2 regions of the Micromonospora sp. NPDC048947 genome follow, and region 2 is predicted to be linked to the other one. Evidence: riboswitches for the same ligand, from Rfam matches in the RefSeq annotation. Region 2 holds a riboswitch; the other holds the start of a gene.
The links. A riboswitch is a leader RNA that binds a small molecule or an ion and turns the genes downstream of it on or off. The one in region 2 is predicted to bind S-adenosylmethionine.
Positions count from the first base shown of each region.

Region 1: linked by a shared signal. The riboswitch ahead of AB0B98_RS11270 (hypothetical protein) and the one ahead of thrC (threonine synthase) in region 2 are both predicted to bind S-adenosylmethionine.

Region 1 is NZ_JBEZFO010000006.1:122,736-126,890, reverse strand. Features, by position in the region: gene AB0B98_RS11285 (immunoglobulin-like domain-containing protein) at 1-95, shown strand, start outside; gene AB0B98_RS11280 (EamA family transporter) at 354-1,307, opposite strand; gene AB0B98_RS11275 (LysR family transcriptional regulator) at 1,380-2,309, shown strand; SAM riboswitch class IV at 2,803-2,923, shown strand; gene AB0B98_RS11270 (hypothetical protein) at 2,951-3,553, shown strand; gene AB0B98_RS11265 (VOC family protein) at 3,782-4,155, opposite strand, start outside.
Region 2 is NZ_JBEZFO010000037.1:2,443-6,597, forward strand. Features, by position in the region: gene AB0B98_RS32005 (metalloregulator ArsR/SmtB family transcription factor) at 226-531, opposite strand; gene AB0B98_RS32010 (DMT family transporter) at 623-1,585, shown strand; SAM riboswitch class I at 1,653-1,788, shown strand; gene thrC (threonine synthase) at 1,799-3,085, shown strand; gene AB0B98_RS32020 (GNAT family N-acetyltransferase) at 3,340-4,155, shown strand, end outside.

The DNA of each region.
Region 1 (4,155 bases), on a different contig from region 2:
GGGCCTACCAGGTCCACGTTGCCTACTCCGGCAACCCGACATACCAGCCCCACGCCGCCACCTACCAGACGTTGACGGTGCGGAAGCCAGCATAGGCACCCCGAGGCGTGCCGAGATGCGCCACAAGAAGGAGCGGGCGAGATCTCACGATCTCGCCCGCTCGCTGCTGCACGGCCCAGCAACCGGACCGGTCCCATACCCCTGGCCGCGCGCCTCGGGTAGCAGAGAGATGCCGAGGTGGGCGTACTGATGATGCCGGGGCCCCCGGACCGCGCGGCGTGCCAACTTCGCCGTGACGACGACGAACGTGCGCGTTGATGCCGGCGACCGGTGAGCCGGCATCGGGATCCCGATCAGCGCGCGGAGGTGTCGTAGCTGCGGACCAGGTGGCCGCGGCCGGGACGTACTCGGAGCTTGCGGCCCTCGCTCTCGGCTGTGGCGTTCTTGCCGTCCGCTGTGGAGCGCCGGACCACCAGCGCCAGCCCGGCGAGGATGATGGCGGCCGCGGCAAGCTCCGTCGCGCCGACGGGCTCGTCGAGCAGTAGCCACGCCGCGCTGATCCCGAAGACCGGCACCAGGAGGCTGAACGGCGCCACCCGCGCGACCGAATACTGGGCGATCAGCCGGTTCCAGATCCCGAAGCCGACGAGGGTCGACACGTACGCGATGTACACCACGGCGAGGAGCCCGCGCCACGACAGGCCGGTGATCGCATCCAGCACCGCCTGTCCGCCGTCGACCACGCCGGCGAGGCCGAGCAGCGGCAACGGCGGCACAAGGCTCGACCAGACCAGCAGCGAGAGCGGTCGCGTCTCGCCGCTGGCCCGCATGACCAGGTTCGCCGTGGCCCAGCTGGCCGCCGCGAACAGCGTCAGCACGAAGCCGATCACCGTGGCGTGGCCGCCGCTGTCGATCGCCAACACCCCGATGCCGACCGATCCGACCAGTACGCCGGCCACCTGCGCCCGCGCCGGCCGCTCGCCCAGCACTGCCGCCGCGAGCAGCACCGACATCAGCGCCTGCGCCTGCAGCACCAGCGAGGCCAGACCGGCCGACATGCCGGCTGCGAGCGCCGTGAACAGCGCGCCGAACTTCAGTACGCCGAGCACGAGCCCGTAGGCGATCACGTAGCGGAGCCGGGCGCTGGGGCGCGGCACCAGGAAGACCAGTGGCACCGCCGCCGCGACGAAGCGCAGCGCGGTCAGCACGAGCGGCGGCAGGTCGCGCAGGCCCAGCTCGATGGCGACGAAGTTGACGCCCCAGATGGCGGCGACGAGCACGGCGAGAAGTCGGTGCGATGTTTTCACGGCAGCCACGTTGCCCGAGAAAATACTTAAGGACCAGTTCAACGTTCTTCATCGCTGCTGTAGCGTGGCTACATGGATCTTGACGCACGCCGCCTGCGCGTGCTGCACGAGGTCGCGCTGCGCGGCAGCGTCACCGCCGCTGCCGCGGCGCTGCACGTGACCCCCTCGGCGGTCTCACAGCAGCTCGTCCAGCTGTCCCGCGAAGCCGGGCACGAGCTGGTCGAGCGGGCCGGGCGCGGAATCGTCCTCACCCCGGCCGGCCAGGTGCTGGCCAACCACGCGAAGGACGTACTGGACGCGGTGGAGCAGGCGGTGGCCGGGCTCGCCGCGCTCCGCCAGGGGGTCAGCGGCACGGTACGGGTCGGCGCGTTCGCGTCCGCAGCCGGCGCGCTGGTAGCACCCGCCGCCGCCCGCGCGCGGGCGAAGCACCCAGAGCTGGACGTGCGGGTGATCGAGGCCGAAGACCAACAGAGCCGCCTCGACCTGCGCTCCGGCACCCTCGACGTAGTGGTGCTACAGGAGTACGACCACGTGCCCGTGCCACTCGTCGACGACCTGGACCGGCATCCGGTCACCACCGACCCGATGCACCTGATCACCCCGGTCGAATGGCGCCGTCGCACCGGCCGGCTGAGCGAGCTGCGTGACCTGCCATGGATCGCCAGCGCCGAGCACACGCCCTGCCTGCGGTCCACATTGCACGCTTGCCGGCTCGCCGGCTTCGAGCCGGACATCCGGCACCGTGCCGTCGACTTCGCGCTCACGCTGGACCTCGTCGCGGCCGGGCTGGGCGCCGCGCTCGTGCCGCAGCTGGCGCTACGCCACGTGCCACCCGGGGTGCACGTAGAACCACTGGTCGAGCCGACCATCGAGCGACGCATTTTCGCGGTCACCCGTGCCCTCGGCGGCACGCCGCAACGGCCCGCGGTGGACGCCCTCCTGGCGGAGCTGAGCAGCCCGCCCGACCTCCCCCACGGACAGCTTCCGCCGATCATCGCCTGACGTACGTTCTTCGACCCCCGGTCGACGACCATGCGGCCACGATCGGGGGCCACCTGCGGCGGACCAGCCGGACCACGAAGGAGCCGGTCAGCCGTTAGAACGCCTGGCGAAGCAGCGAGGACCCGCGCATTGTCGAGTGCACGGTAATCGACAGCTGCGGGTGGTCTCTCGTGCCAGCTCCGGCAGGTACTGACGCACGTACGCGCCGCCTCCGGCGACGTCTCCCCCACGGCTCTCGACCTGCGCCGCAACATCGGCATACTGCTGGTCCCCGAAGACAAGCCCGCCGAGGACGTGAACGAGCTGCAACCGCTGCACGACGACCTTTGCGTCGTCTACGGCCCAGATCATGAACTGACCCGGAGGTCGCCGACCTGCTTGCCCGGCTCCGACTCGCCGCCGACGAATAGATCTGCCACCGCCGTCGGCTCAGGTCTCCCCCGCGAATTGCCCGGGGTTGCTCCCGACCTCGCTGATCTCTACCCTTCCAGGGCGTCAAGAGCGGTCAGCGCCAAGCCTCCCGGCTTGCTGACCCGGCAACCGCGCCACCCGCGCACGGTGCTCCCGGGGGAAGACCAGGCCGACCGCAAGCTGCGGTACGGCAAGAGCGGGTGCCCCGGGCACCAGAAGGCGAGTTCACCGTGCCATCCGAAGAGCTGAACCTTGCCGCTTTCGCGGTCTGCCTGACCTGCGGGCACCTCCGCGATGGCGCCCCACGCGAGCAGCGGTGCCGCTGCCAGCCCCGTACGCCAGAGTGGGAGCAGCAGTGGCAGGACCAGGACATCCCTGGTGACCTCGACCTGTGTGTGTTGTGCGTCCGGGATACGGTGACCACCCGAACCCGGTGGTCATGGCTGGCCTGCGAAACCTGCCGACACGTCTCGCAGCTCGTCGGCGAATGGTACGGCCACCGGGCCGCACTGCCGCTGGGCCGGCACTCGCTCATGAACGGCGACGTGGTCCAGCCACCGACGGCCACGAACACCGAGGTCGCCGCCTCGCTGGTGGCCTCCGCGCGGCGTTTCGACGAGCTGCGCGAGTGGCAGCAGGTGGAGTTCGACCGGCTCGCCGAGCCACTACGCGCGGTCGGCCCAAGCGTGCCGCTGGCCGAGTGGCAGCGATACTCGCCGCCGTCGCTTGGAGCGAGCGTTGACGCCTTCGACCGCTACGGCGTCATGCCCGTCCCCCACGACCTCAGCAGCCTCCGCCAGGCCCAGAAAGAATTCTTGTCCACCGCTCGTTGACCGCCAGTCCAGCCGGCTGCTGTTGACGGTACCCGATATCGCGAACAGCAGCCGCGCTGTCGGTGCGGTTACCGAGCGCTACGGACAAGCCTGCAGCGCGCAGACAGCGGCAGAAGAGTGCGTCGACGGCTCCACACTCTCGCGGCCGCTTGTGATCAGTGTGCAACGACGACGGTGCGTACGACGCCATCAGCAGGTCTCGGATGCTCGGTCGAAAGCCTAACCAGATCACACCCGGTAGTACTGCACGACGCAGAACTCGGTGTCCTCCGGGTCGGTCATGACGAGGACTGCGCCCTCTTGGTAGTCATGCCGTTCACCTGTCCACCGCCCGCCCAACATCCCGATCCGATCGACCGCTTCGTCAACGTCGGTAACGGCGATGTCGAGGTGTAGTCGCGTCTTGCCGGCCTTGGGCTCCGGGACCGGCTGGAATGTCGGCACCGGGCCGCCCCCGGCGACAGTGACGCGCCGCCAGCCGGGAAGAGACTCCGTCACGCGTCCTCCAAGCACCACGGACCAGAAGTCAGCCAGCCGCTGCGGATCCCGGCAGTCGACCGTGACTCCGGCAAGTCGGCCCAGTGTCTCCACGACAGCGACCA
Region 2 (4,155 bases):
ACGCGCCGGCCAGAGATCGCCCCCCGCAGTGCTCCGCGAGGGCCGCGCGCCGGCTCCCGGCTCTGCGCCCGCGCGCCGGCTCCCGGCTCTGCGCCCGCGCGCCGGCTCCCGGCGCTGCGCTGATGTCGTAAACGATTCAGCTCCACAGCGTGCGTGAGTGGCAGGTCCTACCCGCCCCGCGGCCGTGACCGGCGGCGACGCGGCGTAAGGGCCGAAGCGAAAGGGTCAGGCCGGCGGGCGGTGGGTGAGGACCGCGTCCAGCAGGCCGGGGTAGAGCTTGTCCAGCTCGTCCCTGCGGAGCCGGACCAGTCGACTGGTGCCGGCGGCCCGGGTCCGGGTCAGGCCCGCCTCGCGCAGCACCTTGAGGTGGTGGCTGCGGGTCGCCTTGGAGACACCGAAGTCGAAGCTGCCGCAGGCGGCCTCGCCGCCCTCGGCGAGCGCCCGGACGATCTGCAGCCGCACGTCGTCGGCGAGTGCGGCAAGCACGTTGGTGACCGGAACGGCGGCCAGGTCGGGTTCGTGCGGCTCCATGTGACCAGTGTAACCCTTGTTCGACAATAATCGAACAACACCCTAATGTCGGTGTCGTTGGTTCGACGATACTCGAACATTGGAGTTGCTGATGCGATCCCGCGCCACCGCGTACCCACTGGTCGCCGTGCTCGGTTGGGGCGTGATGTTCCCGATCCTGGCCAGCGCGCTCAACCGGGTCGACCCGCTCAACCTGACCACAGCGCGCTACCTGCTGGCCGCCGTCGTCCTGGTCGCCATCCTGCTGCTCCGCGAGGGTGCCGGCGCGTTTCGGCACGGAGGCCGGGCGCTGGAGGTGGTGGTGCTCGGAGTGGTCGGCTTCGCGGGCTTCAACCTGCTCACCAACCTGGCGCTCGAACACGCAGCCCCGCAGCAGATCTCGCTCTTCGTAGCCACCACGCCGGTGATCACCCAACTCGTGCGCTGGGCTCGCGACGGCGTACGCCCGAAGCCGCTGCTGCTGGCCCTCTCCCTGGTGGCGCTCCTCGGAGTCGGCCTGGTGATCACCCGCGGCAGCCTGGCCGGGCTCGGCCAGTTCGGTCTCGGCGGGCTGATGATGATCGGCGCCGTGCTGGGCTGGGGCATCTACACCCACGGTGCCAGCCGGTTCGGCGAATGGTCCCCGCTGCGCTTCACCACCCTCACCGCGCTCGCTGGCACCGCCGCCATGCTCGTCCTGAGCATCGGCGCCGACGCCGTCGGCTGGCAGCACGCGCCGGCCGCCGCCGACCTCGCGGCGGTCGCCCCGCAGTTGGCGTACGCCGTGCTGGTGGGCGCGGTGATCGCGGTCCTGGCCTGGAACACCGGCGTACAGCGACTCGGCGCAGCCAACGCCGCGCTGTTCATGAACCTGGTCCCGGTGACCACCTTCGCCGTGCAGATCGCCCGCGGCTACCGCCCCGAGCCCGTCGAACTGGTCGGGGCTGCCATCACGATCGCCGCCCTGATCGCCGCGAACCTCGCTGCCCGCCCCCGGACCACGCCGCTGCCCCGACCGACAGCTGTGACGGACCCGATCGCGGTGACCGACCCCGTGGCCGTGAGCGGCCGCTGACCCACTTCCTGGGATCTGCCCTGGAGGCCGCGCCCAGCTTTGCCTAGACTCGACCCCACAACTGAATACCTCATCCAGAGGGGCTGAGGGATACGGCCCGACGACGCCCCGGCAACCACCCCGCGCGCTCACCGCTGAGCGACCCGCGGGGCAGGTGCCAATTCCGTCCCCGCCGCACCGTGCGATGCGGGGAAAGATGAGAGGACTCTCGACATGACGTCGACGCTCGTCACCTCCGGCATCGACACCGCCGCCAGCCCCGCCCGCGCCCTGGTCTGCCGTGCCTGCTCGGCCCGCTACCCGCTCGCCGCCCAGCACGCCTGTTACGAGTGTTTCGGCCCGCTGGAAGTCGACTACGACACCGCCGCACTGGCCACCGTCACCCGCGAGCAGATCGAGGCCGGCCCGAACAACATCTGGCGGTACGCCGCCCTGCTCCCCGCCGGTCAGGACCCGGCCAGCCGGGTCACCCTCGACCCGGGGCTGACTCCGCTGGTGGCGGCCCCGCACCTCGCCGCCGAGCTGGGCATCACCGCGCCGCTCTGGGTCAAGGACGACAGCGCCAACCCCACCCACTCGTTCAAGGACCGGGTCGTCTCGGTGGCGCTCACCGCCGCCAAGGCGCTCGGCTTCAGCCGGTTCGCCTGCGCGTCGACCGGCAACCTGGCCAACTCGGTGGCCGCCCACGCGGCCCGCGCCGGGGCGCCCTCGGTGGTCTTCATCCCCAGTGACCTGGAGCAGGGCAAGGTCATCACCACCGCCGTCTACGGTGGTGAACTGGTCGCGATCGACGGCTCGTACGACGACGTCAACAGGCTCTGCGGTGAACTGGTGGAGACCGACGAATTCGAGGACACCGCGTTCGTCAACGTGAACGTCCGGCCGTACTACGCGGAGGGCTCCAAGACCCTCGGCTACGAGGTGGCCGAGCAGCTCGGCTGGCGGATCCCGGCGCAGGTGGTCATCCCGATGGCCAGCGGCGAGCTGCTCACCAAGATTGACAAGGCGTTCTCCGAGCTGGTGGAGATCGGCCTGGTCGAGGCGCCGGCCGACGGCTGGAAGGTCTTCGGCGCGCAGTCCGCCGGCTGCAACCCGATCGCCGTCGCCCTGCACGCCGAGACCGACACGATCGTCCCGGTCAAGCCCACCGGCATCGCCAAGTCGCTGAACATCGGCGACCCGGCGGCCGGCCTCTACGCCCTGGAAGCGGTCCGCCGCACCGGCGGCTGGATGGAGTACGTCGACGACGACGAGATCCGCGCCGGCATCCGCGATCTGGCCCGCACCACAGGGGTCTTCGCCGAAACCGCGGGTGGGGTCACGGTGGCCGTGCTGCGCAAGCTGGTCGAGTCCGGTCGGCTCGACCCGACGGCCGAGACCGTCGTGTTCAACACCGGCGAGGGTCTGAAGACCATCGACGCGGTGGCCGGCCAGGTCGGGCCGACCCACCACATCAAGCCCTCGCTGCGGGCCGCTCGCGACGCCGGTCTCCTCGGCTGACCCGGGCGGCCAAGTGGATCAGTCGGTAACTGGGTTTTCGCTGTGAGTGTGGAAAACCCGCCGCTACGGACTTGACGGCAGGAACCGGACGGCGCAAGATGCTCCGTGCGGGAGGGCATTTCGCCGAAGACTTTTGAAGTTCTTGCGACCCAACGCCGGAGGCGTTGTGCGAGTGTCCCTCCCGACCAACGTTCGATCGGGCCAGCGAGTAATTCGCTGGCCCGATCGCTTTTGTACCGTGCACGCTCACCGGCATGAGCATCACCATCGCGTCGTTCGACGGCGCCGACCGGACTTCCGTCGACGAGGCGTACCGGATCGGGTCGGCGGCCAACGACGCCGATCTCCCGGACTTCCCGCCCTTCTGCCGGCGCCGCTTCGACGCGCTGTTCCACACTCCGATGCCCGGCACCCTGTCGCTCTGGGCGCTGGCCCGACTGGATGGCGTCCCGGCCGGCTACCTCCAACTGGACCTGCCGCAGCTCGACAACACCGACAACGCCACCGCCGAGCTGCAGGTGCATCCGCAGCTGCGGCGCCGGGGCGTCGGCCGGGCCCTGCACGAGTACGGGCTGCGCCTGCTCCGCGAGCACGGCCGCAAGCGGGTGGTGGCGATGGCCGTCTCCGCGCTGCCCGACGGGCCGCCCCGAAGTGTGGCCGGTGACGCGTTCGCCGCCGCGACAGGCGCCCAGCCCGCACTCACCGAGGTGCGTCGCAGGCTCGACGTCGGCGAGATCGACCGGGCCGCCCTGCGCGCGGCGCTCGCCGAGGCCCAACCGCGAGCCGAGGGCTATCACTCGGTCTGCTGGCAGGGCTCCACCCCGCAGGAGTACGTGGCGGACATCGCCTACCTGGACGGCCGGTTGCTCATGGACGCGCCAATGGGCGACGTGCAGTGGGAGCCGGAGCAGGTGGACGCCGAGCGCATCCGCGGCAACGAACGGGCACTGGACGCCCGGGGCCGGCGGCGCTATCACCTCGGGATGCGGCACGAGGCGTCCGGCCGGCTGGTCGCCTGGACGCTGCTGGACCTGGGCGCCACCGTCGACTGGCACGCGTTCCAGCAGATC